4 regions of the Priestia sp. AB genome follow, and region 1 is predicted to be linked to each of the others. Evidence: riboswitches for the same ligand, from Rfam matches in the RefSeq annotation. Region 1 holds a riboswitch; each other region holds the start of a gene.
What was found. A riboswitch is a leader RNA that binds a small molecule or an ion and turns the genes downstream of it on or off. The one in region 1 is predicted to bind S-adenosylmethionine.
Positions count from the first base shown of each region.

Region 2: another riboswitch for S-adenosylmethionine. It lies ahead of metK (methionine adenosyltransferase); the one in region 1 lies ahead of POF52_RS04690 (hypothetical protein).
Region 3: another riboswitch for S-adenosylmethionine. It lies ahead of metE (5-methyltetrahydropteroyltriglutamate--homocysteine S-methyltransferase); the one in region 1 lies ahead of POF52_RS04690 (hypothetical protein).
Region 4: another riboswitch for S-adenosylmethionine. It lies ahead of mtnK (S-methyl-5-thioribose kinase); the one in region 1 lies ahead of POF52_RS04690 (hypothetical protein).

Region 1 is NZ_JAQMYN010000001.1:915,158-920,241, reverse strand. Features, by position in the region: gene POF52_RS04705 (GNAT family N-acetyltransferase) at 1-272, opposite strand, end outside; gene alaP (alanine permease AlaP) at 513-1,916, opposite strand; gene POF52_RS04695 (DUF1540 domain-containing protein) at 2,232-2,390, opposite strand; gene POF52_RS04690 (hypothetical protein) at 2,491-2,835, opposite strand; SAM riboswitch class I at 2,899-3,000, opposite strand; gene POF52_RS04685 (hypothetical protein) at 3,122-3,418, shown strand; gene POF52_RS04680 (GNAT family N-acetyltransferase) at 3,431-3,877, opposite strand; gene POF52_RS04675 (hypothetical protein) at 3,958-4,398, opposite strand; gene POF52_RS04670 (glycosyltransferase family 2 protein) at 4,506-5,084, opposite strand, start outside.
Region 2 is NZ_JAQMYN010000001.1:36,499-41,582, reverse strand. Features, by position in the region: gene POF52_RS00215 (phosphatase PAP2 family protein) at 1-298, shown strand, start outside; gene POF52_RS00210 (glycosyltransferase family 4 protein) at 317-1,462, shown strand; gene metK (methionine adenosyltransferase) at 1,495-2,697, opposite strand; SAM riboswitch class I at 2,830-2,947, opposite strand; gene pckA (phosphoenolpyruvate carboxykinase (ATP)) at 3,322-4,911, shown strand; gene POF52_RS00195 (DUF2584 domain-containing protein) at 4,946-5,084, opposite strand, start outside.
Region 3 is NZ_JAQMYN010000004.1:454,699-459,782, forward strand. Features, by position in the region: gene metE (5-methyltetrahydropteroyltriglutamate--homocysteine S-methyltransferase) at 80-2,374, opposite strand; cobalamin riboswitch at 2,524-2,712, opposite strand; SAM riboswitch class I at 2,792-2,902, opposite strand; gene POF52_RS15650 (hypothetical protein) at 2,983-3,234, opposite strand; gene POF52_RS15655 (hypothetical protein) at 3,541-3,675, opposite strand; gene POF52_RS15660 (sugar porter family MFS transporter) at 3,820-5,084, opposite strand, start outside.
Region 4 is NZ_JAQMYN010000002.1:499,426-504,509, forward strand. Features, by position in the region: gene POF52_RS08780 (pyridoxal phosphate-dependent aminotransferase) at 1-1,054, opposite strand, end outside; gene POF52_RS08785 (carbon-nitrogen family hydrolase) at 1,167-1,949, shown strand; SAM riboswitch class I at 2,041-2,191, shown strand; gene mtnK (S-methyl-5-thioribose kinase) at 2,327-3,499, shown strand; gene mtnA (S-methyl-5-thioribose-1-phosphate isomerase) at 3,535-4,593, shown strand; gene POF52_RS08800 (hypothetical protein) at 4,728-4,892, shown strand; gene POF52_RS08805 (methylated-DNA--[protein]-cysteine S-methyltransferase) at 4,893-5,084, opposite strand, start outside.

The sequences.
Region 1 (5,084 bases):
CAAAGAGTTTGCAAACAGTGTTTCATGAGCTGCCAGGCTAACCCTTGTTTTCGGTAATCTCTTCTCACAATTACCATTCCTATAAAAGCTGACTGATTTTTATACAAAACTACTGCTACGCTTGATACAATGTTACCTTTCTCATTTCTATGCCCAAATACGTCTCCAGATGAAAAAATCGTATGTAAATCTGCTTCGCTATAATCCCATTTTTCCAACTTAGATAGCACTAGCAACTCCTTTATGTCTTTTTCACTAAATCTTTCTATCATTTCTGCCTATTTCCTCCCAACTTTTCGATGCACTGTACGGCGTTAAAAAGCTTAAAACTAATATACTTATCCACTTTCAATTACCACTTAACGGTTAACGAATTCTCTAACTAAATAGTACAAAATAAATAGAATATTTTCTACATTATTCATACGTACCAATGATCGCTTAAAACAAACTAATCATTTGCACATAAACTAATAAAAAAAGACCTCTTTCCAAGAAAGAGGTCTTTTCTTTTATTTTACTAGCTTTTGCTCAGCTGCAGCTGAACCTTGACTTCGTTTATGGAATCCTTTTGCGTAGTACGCGATAATAAGACCGATAAACCATAATGGTCCGATGACAACTGCAATTCTTGTATCTGGATTATATGCCATCAAAACCACCACTAGCGCTAGGAACGCAAGTGACACATAAGATGTTAACGGAAATAAAGGCATTTTATATTTCAGTTTTGCCTCTTCACCTGTTTTTAACGTTTTGCGATATTTAATTTGAGAAAGCAAAATAATTCCCCATGTCCAAATCGCACCGAATGTTGCAATACTTGTTACCCACGTAAATACTTTGGCAGGCACAATGTAGTTTAACGCTACTCCGACTAATAGCGCACCCGCTGATGCTAAAACAGCTTTTCCCGGTACGCCGCCTTTTGTAAGCTGACCGTATCCTTTTGGTGCTTCTCCATGTTCTGCTAAGTTAAACAGCATACGGCCTGTACTAAAAATACCGCTGTTACAAGAAGAAAGAGCTGCTGTTAGTACAACAAAGTTAATGATACCAGCCGCCGCTGGAATGCCGATTTTTTCAAATGTTAATACAAACGGGCTTCCCTGTGAACCGATTTCTTGCCACGGATAAATCGACATAATGACAAATAACGCTCCGACGTAGAAAATAAGAATACGCCAAAAGACAGAATCAATCGCTCTTGCTAGAGATTTTTCCGGATTTTTCACTTCTCCCGCGGTAACGCCGATCATTTCAATTCCTAAATACGCAAACATGACCATTTGCAGCGACAGCAAAATACCTTTGAATCCGTTCGGGAACAGTCCGCCGTTGTCCCACAAGTTTTTGATACCAGTCGCAACGCCGCCGTTGCCGATTCCAAACACAATCATTAATAATCCAACGGCAATCATTAATACAATCGCTAAAATTTTAATAAGTGCAAACCAAAATTCCAGTTCACCATATGCCTTAACAGCTAAGAAGTTAACCGTTGTCATGATGACAAGCGCCGATAACGCCCAAATCCAGTTTGGTACATCCGGATACCAATACCCCATATAAATACCAACGGCTGTAATTTCAGCCATACATGTTACAACCCATAAAAACCAGTAGTTCCAACCTGTTAAATAACCAGCGAGCGGCCCTAAGTAGTCGCGTGCGTACTTGCTGAATGAACCTGCAACAGGTTTTTGAATCGCCATTTCTCCAAGTGCTCTCATAATAAAAAACATAATCATTCCGCTAAATCCGTACGCCAATAATATTCCTGGCCCTGCTAATTTAATAGCAGATGCAGATCCAAGAAACAGTCCTACCCCTATGGCTGCTCCTAAGGACATCAGCGTCACATGTCTTTCTTCTAACCCGCGTTTCAATTCTTTCCCCTGAGTTTTCCCCTGCATAAACGTCTCCCCTTTTTCCAATCTGTCAAAACGAGATGAACACAGCCTTTTGTTAGCGCTTTCATATAAGTTTGTGCTAAAAGACAGCTAGGCTGTATATTTGTATTCTATCACCTTTCTCTCACTTTTCTTTTGTCGAAAAACAAAAAAATTATCTTATCATTTTGTTTAAACGCACAATTAGACATAGGCACTGCTTTTTTAATATGTATTTAGTATTGCACCTAAGTAATAGTATTTTAAAAAAATAGAAAAACGCCGACTCAACTTCGTCAGCGCATCGTTCATTTTATGCTTTTTTATAAAAACTAGCATTTATCTCGCGGGTTCAAAAGTTTTACAGCCAGGTTCTTCCGTTTCAGAAACATGGTGACTACTTTCAGGACTCACAACGTAAATGGACTCTGCACTGCATTTATTTCCGGATTTCCAATACATGCACTCATTCACTTCACATAATACACCTTGGGCCACTGTTATCCCTCCTTTGCTTGTCTTATCCATTTACTACCCGAAATATAACGATTCTAACATTTTCACGTAAAAAAACCGCTTGTTTCTCAAGCAGATCTTTTTATTGCGTGTGTTCAACATACTGTTTTTTAGCTAAATATAACTCACGGCTCAGCGTGATCCGCCGTTCTCTCAAGTGCCTTAATTTAGCCTGAAATTGTTCGTTAGTTGGCTCTTCTTGAATTAAGCGATACGTAAAAGAAATATCTTCATTTAACTGTTTAAAATCTTCCCATATCTCTTGAACTAGGGCGGATTGTTTTTCTTCAAATGAACGATTTTGCTGCGTTTTTAGCACGGCTAAAATTTCTTGCTGCCACGTTTCGTCATTTATTTCTTTTGCTAATAAGTATAGATCTAAATAATCGTCAATGCATAAAGCCGTTTGTGTATTATTCAATGTCATCACCTTTTCTATACGAAATGTTTCTTCCTAAGAAGAGGATTTCATCATAGAAAAAGATTCCTCTTCTTATCTGTCAGAGCTAGGCTATGCTGGAATTAGCACCATTCAATAATTGTGGTTGCTGAGGCTTCAAAGGGCCAGTCCCTCCACCTCTCTAGATAAGAATATTTCGTTTTTAAATTATTTCTGACTATTCTAATATGTTTTATAGGTTACGTCAATAGCTTTTCAATAAAAAGAAAAAAGAAGTAAAATATGGTATGCTTTCATAAAGGATGGTGAGCACATGAAACGATATATGTTATCTGCTTTTTTGGGAAGCTTGCTGCTGCTTCTCAGCATTGCCTTTTCATCTACTTTCCATATTGCAATTGTCAAAACAACTGGAAGCATCGGAGGGGTTATTTTAGCAGCGGCGGCTTTAATTATGAACGCGCTTGAAGATCCCCCCTCCTCAGACAATACAGGTGGAGGAGCCGTTGAAGTACTAGATAAAGGCGCTGTTTGGGCTACTTATTTACTTTTACTTTCATTACCGAACCTCATCGCATGTATAATATCTTATGTTTTATGGACTCGCTGACATTCACTAACGTTACGGACGTTTTACCACTTGGAAGCTCATTGATATTTGTTTATCTACAAATCCAAGTTCACGATACACATGCTGTGCAAAATTCCCAGCATGAACGCTGAGTCTGATTTCACGGTATCCTTTGATAGACAATTCATCAATTGCTTTTTGCATTAACGGCTTGGCCAAACCTTGCCCGCGGTATTCGGGTACAACATATAATTCGTAGATAAAGCCAATTTCTTCTTTTGAAAAGAAGTCGGCAGATGGTCCCGCAAGAACCCAGCCTGCGAGTTTATTTTCTTGTCTAGATACTAAATAATAACATCCTTTTTGAAGGGCATTATCAATTAATTCATTTACGCGTTCAGTTGACGGTTGAAACTGATGCGTTGTTCCTTCAAACAGTGCATCAGCAGATTTCGTCCGAATTTCCTGTATTTCTTCTTCAGTAGCTTTTACAATCATTACGACCTCTCCTTTCGTGTTCGTCTTCCACATGCAGAGATAAATTCCTGCAAAAAAAGTCTTCGCCTAAGCGAAGACTTTTATTTAAATTCAAAATGTTCTTGATGATTGCCTCGTTCGTCCGTCCAGTTAATCATAATGTCTAAACCTGCCGCTTTTCCAGGAACAGCAAAATTCGCATAGCGAAAGCGCTGACCGCTTTTGCTTAAGTTAGACCTTTCAATAGGAGAAAACAAGCTGTATTTCGCCTTATTTTTTCCTTCGTGCCGAAAAGCTTGGACCTGCACGCGCTCTACGTCTTTTCCAATGTTTTCAACGGTTAATCCATATGTATGATAGACGTTATTTTTCCACTTTAGCTGATTATCTCCCGTCATGCTCGCTTTTGTCAGTTCAACCGACCATTGTTCAGATGATTTCTTCATCGGAAGCTTCTCAATCGAAAGAGCGTTGACATGAATGGCTGCAAAAGCAAGCCAAACAAAACAAGAAGTGCTGACTGTATAAAATAGTCTTTTCATAGATGTTGATCTCCTTAGAAATTTTAGTAGTAGCATTTCCTGTTCACTTAAAAATTATGATAAACGCTTTAACAAAAAAAGCCTCTCCATTTAGGAGAAGCTTCTTATTAATGCATAAGCAAATCTTTTTGTGTGTCTAATGAGTGTTTTGTATATAAATCTCTTTCAATCGCATATTTAGGACGCTGTTTCACTTCGTTAAAAATCTTGCCAATGTATTCTCCGACAAGACCCATTCCCATCAGCTGCAGGCCGCCTACAAGCCAAATTGATAAAATAAGAGACGTCCAGCCAATTTGCGTATGATCTAAATATTTTTGAATCAGCGCGTAAATACCAAACGCAATGCTAAAGAGAAAAGAAGCTCCTCCAAGCAGCGTTAATAGGCGTATTGGCGCTACGCTAAAAGATGTAATTCCATCAAATGCAAAAGCAAGCATTTTCTTTAACGGATATTTTGATTCGCCCGCTGTCCGTTCTTTGCGGTCATATGTGACTTCCGTGGAGCGAAATCCTACTAATGGTACAAGGCCTCGCAAAAAGACGTTGCCTTCTTTATATTTCATAAGTTCACCAAGAGCACGTTTGCTCATGAGACGAAAATCGGCATGATTTTGAACGAGCTGAATTCCTAGCTTATTCATTACACGGTAAAACCCTACTGCCGTGGTTCGTTTAAAAAATGT
Region 2 (5,084 bases), 880 kb from region 1:
CATTGCTAAAAAACTATATCCGAGAAAACGACCTTATATTCAATTAAAATATACAAAAGTATTAGAAAATCCATTAAAAGATCATTCATTTCCATCTGGGCATACAACAGCTATTTTTTCGTTGGTTACCCCTCTTATGATTGTTTATCCAGCCTTCACTACCGTTCTTTTGCCTCTTGCAGTAACGGTAGGAATTTCAAGAATTTATCTCGGTCTGCACTATCCGACGGATGTCATGGTAGGCCTGATACTGGGCATCTTTTCAGGTGCTGTGTCACTGAACATATTTTTAACTTAATTGATAGGAGGAGTACTAATGAGAATTGCTTTATTTACGGATACATTTGCTCCAGAAGTTAACGGAGCTGCTAAAACACTTTATCAGTTTACCCAGTATGTCAAATCAAAGCAAATTCCCATCCAGGTATTTGCTCCTGAATTTGCTCATGATCAGTCATTTTCAACGTATGTTCACCGTTCGCCCAGCATGCCGTTTTTCCTTTATCCAAACAGCCGCTTTTCATTGCCAAACGTTCTAAAAATTAAAAAACAGCTGCAGGAATTCAATCCTTCTATTATTCATTTGGCCACTCCTTTTACAATGGGGCTTTGCGGCTCCTATTATGGGAAAAGATTAGGTGTTCCTCTTGTCGGCTCTTATCATATCAATTTTGATGATTATTTATCTCACTATGAACTTGAAAAAATGCGTGTACCACTGCAAAAATATATGAAATGGTTTTATAAACCTGTACAAAAAATATTCGCTCCCTCTGAAGTGACCAAACAGCAGATAGAAGAACAAGGGTTTCACAACGTATCTATTTGGTCGCGAGGAGTAAATCATAAATTATTTCATCCCCACTATGACCGCTTTGATATTCGTATTAAATATAATATTAAAAAGCCCTACATTTTAACATATGTAGGAAGATTAGCTAAAGAAAAGAACGCTGATTTTTTAATAAAAATTGCACGATCTCTACCTGATCATATCCGCCATCAAATTCACTGGGTTATTGTGGGAGACGGCCCTTTAAAAGAACAAATGCAACAGCAAGCATCTGAGCATATGACATTTACAGGCTTCCTTGAAGGTAAGCAACTTGCTCATATCTATTCATCATCTGATTTGTTTGTTTTTCCTTCAGAAACAGAAACCTTCGGAAATGTTGTACTGGAGTCTCTTGCTTCTGGAACTCCTGTAGTGGCAGCAAATGCAGGAGGAGTTAAACAGATGGTTCAGCACGGGCGAAACGGCTACCTTTGCAAACCTCACTCCTTAGAAGAATTCAGTTCGGCTATTACAGGTTTACTCGATGATTTGCACCAGCGGCTTCACTTTGGCCATGCAGCGAGACACTATGCTCTTACTCAATCATGGGACGCCATTTTTCAGCATTTGCTTTCAGAATATGAAGGCGTCGTAGAAAAATCTGCTGCAGGTATTCAATGGGCATAAAAAAAATCTCCGTTTTCACGGAGATTTTTTTATTATTTAGCTAAAGCTTGAGTTTTTAATGCTTCCGCTTTGTCTGTGAACTCCCAAGGAAGCTCCACATCCGTACGACCAAAGTGGCCGTAAGCTGCTGTTTGCTTATAAATTGGGCGACGTAAATCAAGCATTTTAATGATGCCTGCTGGACGTAGGTCAAAGTTTTTGCGTACTACGTCTACTAGTACTTCTTCAGAAACTTTTCCTGTACCGAATGTATCAATTGAAATAGATACTGGTTGTGCAACACCAATCGCATATGCTAGTTGTACTTCACATTTATCAGCAAGATCAGCTGCTACAATGTTTTTCGCAACATAACGAGCTGCATAAGCTGCTGAACGGTCTACTTTTGTTGCGTCCTTACCAGAGAATGCACCGCCGCCATGACGAGCATATCCGCCGTAAGTATCAACGATAATTTTACGACCAGTTAAACCAGCATCTCCTTGAGGACCTCCGATTACGAAACGTCCTGTTGGGTTAATGAAATACTTTGTATTTTCATCAATTAACTCGTTTGGAACAACTGGATTAATAACATATTCTTTTAAGTTACGTTGAATTTGCTCTAACGTTACTTCTGGATGATGCTGAGTTGAAATAACAATTGTATCGATGCGAACAGGTTTGTTGTTTTCATCATATTCAACTGTTACTTGTGTTTTACCATCCGGGCGAAGGTAAGGAAGAATTTCTTCTTTACGTACTTCTGTTAGACGGCGAGCAAGTTTATGAGCTAATGAAATTGGAAGAGGCATTAATTCTTTTGTTTCGTTACATGCATAACCAAACATTAAGCCTTGGTCCCCAGCTCCGATTGCTTCGATTTCTTCATCTGACATTTGACCTTCACGTGCTTCTAACGCTTGGTCTACACCAGCAGCGATATCAGCTGACTGCTCGTCGATAGATGTTAATACTGCACAAGTTTCAGCATCAAATCCGTATTTTGCACGAGTATAGCCAATTCCTTTAATTGTTTCACGAACTGTTTTAGGAATATCCACGTAAGTAGAAGTTGTAATTTCACCACTTACTAAAACTAAACCAGTTGTTACGCTTGTTTCACAAGCAACACGAGCATTTGGATCCTTTGCTAGGATAGCATCAAGAATTGAGTCAGAAATTTGGTCACAAATTTTATCGGGATGTCCCTCTGTAACAGATTCTGACGTGAACAGACGACGTTGTGTTGACATCAGTTTTCCTCCTTATAAATACGATACATTGTGATACGGTACTCATTCCCTTATTTTCATTACACGTTAAAAAATATAAAAAAACCTTTCCTTGTATCGAGGAAAGGTATCAAATTCTACATAAGCCTTTCACTCTTATCGATCAAGGTTGTGCCCTTGCATCAGGTTAGCACCTTATCGTCTACACAAAAAAATGACGATGGTTGCTGGGTTTCATAGGGCCTGTCCCTCCACCAGCTCGGGATAAGAGAGTATCCGTTCAAGGACATATAATACATGAAAAAGCGCTTCACTGTCAACAACATTCAAATGGAAATCATCTCTTTATGTTTGAATCTGTTTTAATGTAACATACTCAAATTCCGAAATAGTACACCTTATTAAGAATCATCACTAAGTTTAGTTAATAAGACAGATCAAAATGAGGCTTTCACTTAAAATAGCTTCACTTTTTTCGCTCCTAGCACATATACAGGTGTCCAAAATAGGTATAACGTACATTTTTTTATAATACACAAACATTTTTAGTTAAATAGTATAGAATAATTAAATAAATGTGTTATACTAATTATAAATTTCAAACATTAATGAATAAATAATAGCTAAAAAAGGAAGGTAGTGCACATGAGTACTGTTGATATGTCTATCGAATTAAATGGTTTGCTTCAATTAAAAACAACAAAACACCAATTATCTGTTCCACAACTTGTTGAAAAAATTCTAGCTCGACGCGAAGGAACGTTGACTTCTACAGGTGCTGTGTCAGTCGAAACCGGAAAATATACAGGTCGCTCTCCTTTAGATAAATTTATTGTAAGCGATGCTGTGTCTTCAAAAACGGTTGAATGGGGACCTGTCAATCAGCCAATTTCTGCTCAGCGATTCGATGCGCTATACAAAAAAGTTTTAAACCACTTAAAGAAGCAGGATGAACTTTTTGTTTTTAATGGATATGCTGGAGCTGATAAAAAGTATCAGTTACCAATTCAAGTAGTTAATGAATTTGCATGGCACAACCTATTCGCTCAGCAGTTATTCATTCGCCCTTCAGCCGAACAAAAAACAAATGATGATGTGAAGCCGTTTACAATTGTAGCAGCTCCAACGTTCAAAGCTGATCCTGAAACAGACGGGACGAATTCTGAAACCTTCATTATTCTTTCGTTAGAGCGACGCATTGTGCTAATTGGAGGAACTGAATACGCTGGTGAAATGAAAAAATCTATTTTCTCAGTGATGAACTTCTTGCTTCCTCAAAACAATATTCTATCCATGCACTGTTCTGCCAACGTAGGAGAAGAAGGTGACGTTGCATTATTCTTTGGTTTATCTGGAACGGGTAAAACAACGCTTTCTGCTGATGCAAACCGTCGTTTAATCGGAGATGACGAGCACGGTTGGTCAAGCTCTGGTGTATTTAATATTGAAGGAGGATGCTACGCGAAGTGCATTCAGCTTTCCGAAGAAAAAGAACCGCAAATTTTCAATGCAATTCGCTTCGGCGCCGTACTGGAAAATGTAGTGTTAAATCAAAATACGAAAGTAGCAGATTACAATGATAATAGTTTAACAGAGAATACTCGTGCTGCTTATTCAATTGACTCTATTGATAATACGGTATTGCCAAGCGTTGCTGGGCACCCTACAGCTATTGTCTTTTTAACTGCTGATGCTTTCGGCGTCTTGCCTCCAATCAGCAAGCTTACAAAAGAACAAGCGATGTACCATTTTCTGAGCGGATACACTAGTAAGTTAGCTGGAACAGAGCGTGGCGTAACATCGCCACAGGCTACTTTCTCTACATGCTTTGGTGAGCCTTTCTTACCTCTTGCTCCAACAACTTATGCAGAAATGCTAGGAAAGAAAATCGATGAACATAATGTAAATGTCTACCTTGTAAATACTGGATGGACCGGTGGTGAATACGGCGTCGGCGAACGAATGAAGTTAAGTTACACTCGAGCTATGGTTCAAGCAGCCCTTGAAGGAGAACTAGCTAATACCGAAACAGTAACAGACGCTATTTTTGGTTTATCGATTCCAACTCATGTTCCGGGAGTTCCTGATGAAGTGCTTCAGCCTTCTAAAGCATGGAACGATGCAACAGCTTATAATCAAAAAGCAACTGAGCTTGCTGCTAAATTCAAAGCTAATTTCAAGCGTTTTAATGATGTGGCATCTGATATTTCAACATTAGGCGGACCTAGGGTCTAATAAAAAACCGATCGTCTTAGAGACGATCGGTTTTTTAGTTAGTCGAATGTAATTTTGTCAGTTCATATGTGACAATGGTTTTTTCCTGTTCCATTTCTACCTTACGCACAACAGCAGTTCCAATACATTCTCCAGTTTTCGTTTTGTGAATGTTTAATGGAATATCTAACGGA
Region 3 (5,084 bases), on a different contig from region 1:
TGGATATTTTTGGCCTTTAAAAAACCCATCAGATCAAGCAGTGTAGCGTTTACACTGCTTGATCTTTACTTTCTTGTTATTAAACGTTTTGTAATAAATTTTGTCTTGTTTGTTTTGCAGACTCAACCATCACTTTTAAAGCTTCAACCGTCTCGCTGATTCCTCTTGTTTTAAGGCCGCAGTCGGGATTAATCCAAAATAATGCAGGATCAAGCACCTTTAGAGCGCGGCCAATGTTTCGTGTCAGCTCTTCAAGCTTCGGCACGCGCGGACTGTGGATATCATATACGCCAAGTCCAATTCCTTGATTGTACGTATGTTCTTCAAACGCATAAATTAATTCACCGTGGCTTTTAGACGTTTCAATGGAAATGACGTCGGCATCAAGCGCTTTGATCGCATCGATAATCTCTTCGAATTCCGAATAGCACATATGCGTGTGAATTTGCGTCTCATTTTGCACGGATACCGTGGCTAGCTTAAATGCGTACACCGCGGCGTTTAAATAATTTTCCCAGTTTTCTCGTTTTAACGGCAGTCCTTCACGCAGCGCGGGTTCATCTACTTGAATCATCGAGATGCCCTGACTTTCAAGTGCTTCCACTTCTTTTCTAAGAGCAAGCGCAATCTGATTTGCGACGTCGTAGCGCGGGATATCATCACGCACAAACGACCAGTTTAAAATCGTAATGGGACCCGTTAGCATTCCTTTAACCGGCTTATTGGTTAGAGACTGTGCGTATACCGTTTCTTTGATCGTCATCGCCTGCTCGTACGATACATCTCCGTAAATAAGCGGCGGCTTCACGCAGCGAGAACCGTAAGATTGTACCCACCCAAACTTCGTAAACTGAAAGCCTCCTAATTTTTCACCGAAGTATTCGACCATGTCCGTACGCTCAAACTCTCCGTGCACAAGGACATCTAAGCCGATCTCTTCTTGAATTTCAATCCACTTTTTTATTTCCTTGTTAATGTACGCTTCATATGCTTCATCGCTTAACTCGCCTTTACGCCACTTTAGACGCTCTTTTCGCACTTCTTTTGTTTGCGGAAAGCTTCCAATCGTTGTCGTTGGAAGAAGCGGCAGCTGAAACGCTTCTTGCTGAACGCGCTGACGTACGTCAAACGGCGCTTGGCGCTCTGCTTTATAGCTGTGCAGCTGCTTCAGCTCTTTTTGCACGTCTTGATGATTTCGAAAAGATGATCCATTTAATGCTTGAATTGCCTGTTTGCCTACGCTTATTTCTTCTTCTATTGCTTCTTTTCCTTGCTGTACCGCTTTCGTTAACAGCGTGATTTCCTGTAGCTTTTCATCTGCAAAAGAGAGCGCATTTTTCAATACTGGATCAATCGTCTCTTCATTTTTCACCGTGACAGGAACATGTAGTAGACTTGATGAAGGCTGCAGGATTAGACGATCTTTTGATACGGCTTCTTCAATTTCACTGATCGTTAAAAGTTGTTCATCCAAACTTTCACGCCAAATGTTTCGTCCGTCAATCACTCCTGCTGCCAGCACTTTATCAGTCGGAAAACCATATTTATTAAGCGCAGTGAGATTTTCTCCTCGGTCATGCACAAAGTCTAAACCGATTCCTTCAACAGGAAGAGACACGACTTCCTTATAGTAATCAACGCTGTCAAAATACGTTTGCAAAATGACTTTTACATTCGGTGCCGCTTCCTTCAAAGTTTGATAGACTTCTTTGTACAGCGCCAGGTCTTCTTTTGATAGCGTTGTAGCTAAAATTGGCTCATCTATTTGTACCCACTCTACTCCTTCTGCCTGCAGCTCCGCTAAGATAGTTGCATAAAGCGGAACAAATTGTTCAACTACTTTTTCAAACTCACTTTTTTTATATCCTTTTGACAGCTTTACAAATGTTACTGGACCTAAAATAACGGGCTTGCCTTCAATATTCAGCTTCTGCTTTGCTTCTTTGTAAAATTGAAGCGGGCGATTTTCTACAAGTGCCGGCGTACATTCCTCAAGCTCGGGTACGATGTAGTGATAATTTGTGTTAAACCATTTTGTCATCGTAGAAGCTACCGCACCTTTTGTTCCTCGGGCGATGTCAAAATACGTTTCAAGCGATACCGGTCCTCCGTCATAATCAAAGCGCTTTGGCACCAAACCAAACATAGCGGCTGTATCTAACACGTGATCGTATAAGCTAAAATCACCGACTGGAATCAATTCAATTCCTGCATCACGCTGTTTTTTCAGATGCCCTAGACGAAGAGCCTCAATTTCCTGCAGAAAGATATCTTTCTCTAGTTTTCCTGCCCAAAACTGCTCAAGCGCTTTTTTCCATTCTCGTTTTTCACCAATTCTTGGATAACCTAAGTTTGAACTTTTTACACTGCTCATTTTTTCCACTCCCTGTATATTTTTTATCGATAAACTAAAAAATCTCTCTTTTCGAAATGAAAAGAGAGATGATACGCATACTTAACTAAAGTTGAGATAGCCTGTTTTTCTCAACACGTATTCCTCACTCCTCTCTATATCCCGTAGAGCTTAAGTGCATACAACAGGCAGGTCTCCTGACTTAGGTTCATCGCTTCTTATCCCTTCCCATTTCAACATGAAACAGTGGTTAATAAGTTGCTCCCCATTACAGTGGCGGGACCGCGCCGGCTTTTCACCGGTCTTCCCTTTTAAGCTGCGTACATTCGTTCCACAGCACCTGATGCATTTTTATAAAATTGTTCATTCAAAACATATTCACATAAAATAAAAAGCCTCTCTATCACGAATAGAGAGGCATAGTATCTATGAAATCCTCTCTTATTTTTCAAAGCTGTACGCTTTGCAGGATGTAGCACCTTTTTAACAAGAATGTTAAATGGTTGCCGGGCTTCACAGGGCCAGTCCCTCCGCCTCTCTCAATAAGAGTTTTAATTGTTTATAATATTTTGAATGTAGAGTCATCTTAACACCTTACATTTATGTTGTCAAAAGAAATTTCAAAAAAATTAGTTTTTAGGAGGCGTTGACGCTAATTTTTGCCTTAACAATTTATAATCGTCTTTTCGATGTGTTTCGATTAAATCTTTTGCTCCTTGGTGATATCCTGACGAATAAATGTACTCTACTGCTGTTTCAATAAGCTTTCTTTTTTCTTCGGCACACTCCCGGTCCATTAAGGGGAACAGTCTACCTAAAAGGTCATTTAAATCTTCCTTGATAAAACGATTAAGTCCTTCTTGCATCTTTTCGTTTGCCATGATTGCTCCTCCATTTGCTGTGTATGTTCTAAGCCTCTATAAACAGGCAGTTCACTGTAAATTTTAAGATAAAGTTAAGTCATTAAACAGTATATCAAGTGAATGTTTTTCTTTAATTACATATGTAATACAAATATATGACAAATATAGAGAATATATCATCATTTATTATCTATTATAACGTTTGACTGCGCCTTCTGCTACAAGGTTTCGTTAAGAGTTATGCACATTTTTCCAAAAGAGGTTGAGACATAACGAAATGAATTCAATCTAAAGGCAAATGGGATACATGAGCTGAACCGCTTGTTACCCCGCAGTTGATTTTCGTGCAAGGCTTCGCTTTCCGCGGGCGGCCGATGAGCCTCCTCGTCGCTTGTGCGCCTGCGGGGTCTCATCTGTTCCGCTTGTCCCGCAGGAGTCTTCGCCTTGCTCTCCAATCAACTGCTAGAAGCAACAAAACAGCTGAAACCTGCGTTCACCATAAAAAAACGAACCACTAATCAAAGTGTTTGATCAGTGGTTCGTTTTTCACTTCGGCTAACATACTTTTATCGCAGCCTCTTATATTTAAAGCATTTAAAACAATTAGACGTATTTATTACGCTCAACTCGATTTAAAGACTTCCTTGCAGACCGAGCTGCCATGTCCGTTTCAATTTGTTCTAGGCTACGCCCTTTTGTTTCAACAACTACAAAACGTATGAAGAATAATCCGAGAACACAAATGATTCCGAACGTTGAAAAGATAACGCCTAAGCTAAATTGATCAGCTAAAATAGGGAACACAAGCCCTACTGCCAGCGATCCTGTCCAGTTAAAGGCAGATGAAATCCCAGCACCGATTCCACGTACAGAAAGCGGGAAAATTTCTCCTACAATGATCCACGTAAGCGGCGCCCAAGAAAACGCATAGCAAAGGATAAAGCAGCAAAGCGCAATTAACGTAACCCAGTTCACGACGACTTCATTAACGCCTAATGCTCCTAGAATAGCCGGTGTGAAAAATGAAAGAGCCATACCCGCGCCGCCAATTGTAAGAATGGTACGGCGGTTGAATTTATCAACAAACTGCAGAAAAATAAGGGTTGTCACCACAAAGATTACCCCAACGATGACCGTAAAACCAGCAGCTACCTGCGGGGCTAAACCAACTTGACGAGCAATGCTTGTTGCATAATAAACAATTGAGTTTGAGCCTTGAATCTGCTGAAAAGTTGCCATTCCGACACCGATAATTAAAGCTAGACGAAACTTTTTCTGAAACAGCTGTTTAATGCCTGATTGTTCATGCACAGCTACGCTTTCAATTTCAGACACTTCAGCTTCGACTTCCGCTGCTGAGGGACGAAGCGTGCGCAGTACTTCACGCGCTTTATCTGCCATTCCGTTTTTAATTAAGTAGCGAGGCGACTCTGGAAGCTTAATCATACCGATGCATAAGACGATTGCAAAAATACCGGCGCTGCCAAGCATTAATCGCCAGCTGTTTGGAACCGGCTCAAAAATAAAGGCTACGATATAGCTTAATAATAATCCAATTACAATCATTAGCTGATTTAAACCTGAAAGCTTCCCGCGAATATGAGCAGGTGCGATTTCTGACATATAAGCAGGAACTAAAGAAGAAGCCGTTCCTACTGCTGTACCTAAAAAGACGCGCGCAATCGTTAACGTAATTTCCTCCGGTGCAATCGCTGAACCGATAGATCCTAAAAGAAAGATGATAGACGAAATTAAAATTAATTTTCTTCGCCCAAACTTATCCCCTAATAATCCGCTTAAAATGGAACCGATAATTGCTCCGCCCATTAGCGACGAAACTACAATTCCCAGCCAGAGCGGACTTAAAT
Region 4 (5,084 bases), on a different contig from region 1:
CCACAACGTGGGCTTTTTCAAGGAGTAAATCTGAAAACTGTTCGGAAGTATATCCTTCAGGAACTTTTAGCCATGCAAAAAAGGAGCCTGCTGGAGATGTAACATCCCAACCAATTTCTCGAAGCCCTTGAATAAAGGTATTGCGTCTAGATTCATAGCGCTTAACTAAATCATTCACACATTGTTGAGATTCCAACAGAGCTGCGGCTGCTGCCTCTTGAACGGCCCCAAAGAGACTGACATACATATGATCTTGAAGAAGATTAATAGCTTCTACTACACTTTCATTTCCTACAGCAAATCCAACTCGCCATCCCGCCATGTTATACGTTTTAGAAAGAGTATAAATTTCAATTCCCGTCTCTTTTGCACCAGGAGTCTGTAAAAAACTGATTGGCTTTTTACCATCAAACCCAATTGCTCCGTAAGCAAAGTCGTGTACCACACAAATATCGTGCTTGGCAGCAAACGCCACGGTGTCTTCAAAAAATTCTGCCGTTGCCACTGCACCAGTAGGATTATTCGGATAGTTTAAAAACATGAGCTTTGCCTGTTCTTTAGCACGTTCACTTATCTCTTCGTATACGGGTAGAAAATGATTTTCAGCCGTGAGAGGCATCACTTCCATCTTGGCTTTTGCAAGCTCTACTCCAGACCAGTAGTCAGGATATCCAGGATCCGGAACCAGCACCGTATCTCCAGGATTTAACAAGCACTGCGGGATTTCAACAAGTCCACCCTTTCCGCCAAATAAAATAGCTACTTCTTTTTCAGGATCCACATCAACGCCATATTCTCGTTTATAAAAAGTCGCAACGGCCTCTTTCAAAAACTGGTGCCCCCGAAATGGAGAATATTTATGATGCATAGGATTAGCACTTGCTTTTTGCAGTGTTTCTACAATATGTGAAGGAGTAGGCTGATCAGGATTTCCCTGCCCTAAGTTAATAACGTCGTGCCCTTGGGCCATTACTTTTCCTACCTTGCCCACAAGTGATGCAAAAAATTGTTTTGGTAAACTTTTTAATAGTTCCGATTGCTCAAATTGTTTCATCATCGCACACCTTCTCAAAAAATTCTTGAAATTCTAGTCACAAATAATATATTGTAATACTCAACTTGTAAAGTCATTTTTTTCAACTACTAAAAAAAGGACGGATGATAAAGTGAGTGTAAAAATTACGTGTTTGCAGCTTGATATTGCGTTTGGAAACCCAACTAAAAACCGAAAATATATCGAACAAAAAATGACGGAAGCCCTGAAAGAAAACCCTGATATCCTTGTGCTTCCTGAGCTATGGGATACAGCTTATGATTTGACGCGGCTAGACGAAATTGCAGATGATGAAGGGCAGCAAGCCAAGCAATTAATCTCTCAGTTTGCTAAAACGAACGAAGTAAATATTGTGGGAGGTTCGATCGCGAAAAAAACAGAGCAAGGCGTCACGAATACGATGTATATTTTTGACCGAAAAGGTCGTGAAGTATCACAATACAGTAAACTGCACTTATTTAAATTAATGGATGAACACCTGTATTTAGAAGCAGGAACAGCAAAAAACCTTTTTACACTTGAACAGTCACTGTGCGCAGGAGTTATTTGTTACGATATTCGTTTCCCAGAATGGATACGGGTTCATACTAGCAGCGGAGCAGAAGTCTTGTTTGTTGTCGCTCAGTGGCCGGCTCCAAGACTTGCCCACTGGAAAGCCCTGCTCATTAGCCGTGCAATCGAAAATCAATGCTATGTAATCGCATGTAATCGTGTAGGCCAAGATCCTAATAACACATTTGCCGGACATTCCTTAGTCATCGATCCGTGGGGAGAAATAATCGCTGAAGCTGGCGATAGCGAAGAACTTTTAAGTGCTGACGTTAACCTGGAACTTGTAAAAGAAATTCGTAAACAAATTCCCGTCTTTACAGATCGCCGTACAGAATTTTATTAATTATGTATTGACAGCCGTTTTTTTGCATGATACGATTTTCACCAGATATCATAAAATATTCAAACAAATCAAAATTGAATAATTAATCGTACTCTTATCAAGAGTTGGCTGAGGGATTTGGCCCTGTGAAGCCCAGCAACCGACCGTCATTCCATCCTAAGATGGATCACACCCGTAAAACATGTTTTACAAAGGCACGGTGCTAATTCCAACAGAAAGTAATTTTTTCTGGCAGATAAGAGGTTTGAACACTACAATCAAGCCTCTTTCTAACGAAAGAGGCTTTTATATTTTCTAAAATTATAAAAGCCTCCATATATTCTTAAACCTATTAACTTAGTAAACAAATCAGTTTAATAAACTATGGAGGGATTCCGATGTCAACAACAAAAACAGAGAAGTATCACCCTTTAACAGAAATTTCAGCAATCAAACTTGTGAAAAAGCTAGGTCTTTTTGATGCCACAGAAGCACTGACTGCCCGTGAAATTGGTGACGGCAACTTAAATCTCGTCTTTCACATCATAAATGATCAAACCAATAAATCCATTATCGTCAAACAAGCGCTTCCCTATGCAAAAGTTGTAGGCGAAAGCTGGCCTCTATCCTTGAACCGTGCCACAATTGAAAGCAATGCGCTCAAGCAATTCGGTGCATTTACGCCAGAACTTGTGCCCGCTGTTTATTACCACGATGAAACGCTTGCTGTTACGGTCATGGAAGACCTGTCTCATTTAACGATTTCTCGCGCCGGACTTATTCAAGGTGAAAGTTATCCTCTGATCTCACAGCATATCGGTTCTTTTTTAGGACATATTGCGTTCAAAACGTCTGATTTCGCCTTAAAACCTCAGGATAAAAAAGAAGAAGTTGTTAAGTACAACAACCCCGACTTATGCAATATTACGGAAGATTTAGTTTTTACAGATCCTTTTTTTGATATTGATACAAATGAATTTGAAAAAGCGCTGCGTCCTGATGTAGAAGAATTGTGGAATGATGGTGATGTAAAGCTACAAGCAGCAAAATTAAAATATAAATTTTTAACAAATGCGCAAACGCTAATCCACGGTGATTTACATACAGGCAGCATCTTTGCTAGCAGTCAAGAAACGAAAGTGATTGATCCAGAGTTTGCTTTTTACGGTCCGTTTGGATTCGATTTAGGGCAATTTGTTGCGAATTTATTTTTAAATGCTCTTTCTCGAGAAACAAATCGCGAACCGTTATTTGCACACATTACGAACACATGGAACGTATTCAAAGATACCTTTACTGCGCTTTGGCATTCTGAAAACAATGAACCTTTCGCTAAAGATGAGCGCTTATTACATGAAATTTTAACACAAACGTGGCAAGATGCTGTTGGATATGCAGGATGTGAAATCATTCGACGTACGATTGGCTTAGCTCACGTGGCGGACTTAGACGAAATTTCTTCAGAGGAAAGAAAAATTAACGCTAAACGTACTGCGTTAAAAATTGGACGCTATTTGCTTCTGCACCAACAAGACGTTTCACCAAATGAATTTGAACATTTACTTCGATAACGAATAATGTACACAATGAAAGGATCGGTATCAGCATGACAAATACACTATCACTTCCGCGCTCAGTGGAATGGAATGAATCATATATTACTTTATTAGATCAGCAGCAGCTTCCTGGCAAAGTTGAATATATTAAGCTGCAAACCATTAAAGACGTATGGGATGCTATCACTACCTTGAAAGTACGCGGAGCCCCTGCAATTGGCATTACGGCGGCTTTTGGTCTTGCTCTTTCTGCGCTTAGCTATGACACAGATTCAGTCAAGGAATTTAACAAAAAGCTAGCTCTTGATCAACAGTATTTAGCTAGTTCACGCCCTACTGCCGTCAATTTATTTTGGGCATTGGAGCGCGTAGCGAAAAGCGCTGAATCCGCTTCGTCCGTTAATGAAGCTAAAACAAAAGTTGTTCATGAAGCTATTCAAATTCAAGTAGAAGATGAAGAAACGTGCTACCGAATTGGGGATCATGCTCTTTCTTTATTTAAAAAGAAGGATAAAATCATGACAATATGTAATGCTGGTTCAATTGCTACAGCTTATTATGGAACAGCCTTAGCACCTTTTCACTTGTCTAAGCAGCGTGATATTCCGCTTGAAGTATTTGCCTGTGAAACAAGACCCGTTCTTCAAGGTTCTCGCTTAACAGCCTGGGAACTTCAGCAGTCGGGAGTGGACGTGACGCTGATTACGGATAATATGGCCGCTCATACCATTAAAACAAAAGGAATTAATGGGATTATTGTAGGTGCTGACCGCATTGCAGCAAATGGCGATACGGCTAACAAAATTGGAACATATGGACTTGCTCTTTTAGCGAAAGCATTCGGTATTCCATTTTACGTAGCAGCGCCGCAGTCCACATTTGATTTATCTATTCAAGACGGCAGCAGCATCCCTATTGAAGAACGTTCACCTAAAGAAGTAACGCACATTGGAGATACACAAATTGCTCCAGACGGAATCTCTGTGTACAATCCTGCTTTTGATGTGACGCCAAGCGAACTGATTACGGCCATTATTACAGAGCATGGAATTATCCATTCCCCGTCTTTGGAATCCATTCAAAAAGTTTTGCTGCAATCTGCTCAATAAAAAAAGCCGCTGCTATGCGGCTTTTTTTTGTTGAGCACTGGTTTTCAGCTGCATTTGTAACACAATTGTAACAGTACTCTCTTCTTTTTCTACATATATTATAGGGGATTCTTTTTGAATAAGGGGGAGTAAATATGAGTTCAGAGCAAAAAACAGATAAAAACAAAGCGCTGAATCGTAAGCAGCACTATCAGCTATTCGATTTATCCAAAGATGAAGAATTAAATTCCCTCCCTTCTCCTCAGCAAATTGACGGTGTTTTTGTGCAGGGAGAAGGCTGGAAATTGGACGGTGAATAGTTATTTTAACTCCAGAGCGCCTTTTGCTACATTTCTTTCAAGCATTAATAGTTTCTCTTTTATATGAGTTTGGGAGCCTGCATAACCTGTTAAAGCTCCATTTTTTCCAATCACACGGTGACAAGGTAAAATAATAGGCAGTGGATTTCGACGATTCGCTTGTCCCACAGCCCTTACGGCTTTAGAGCGATT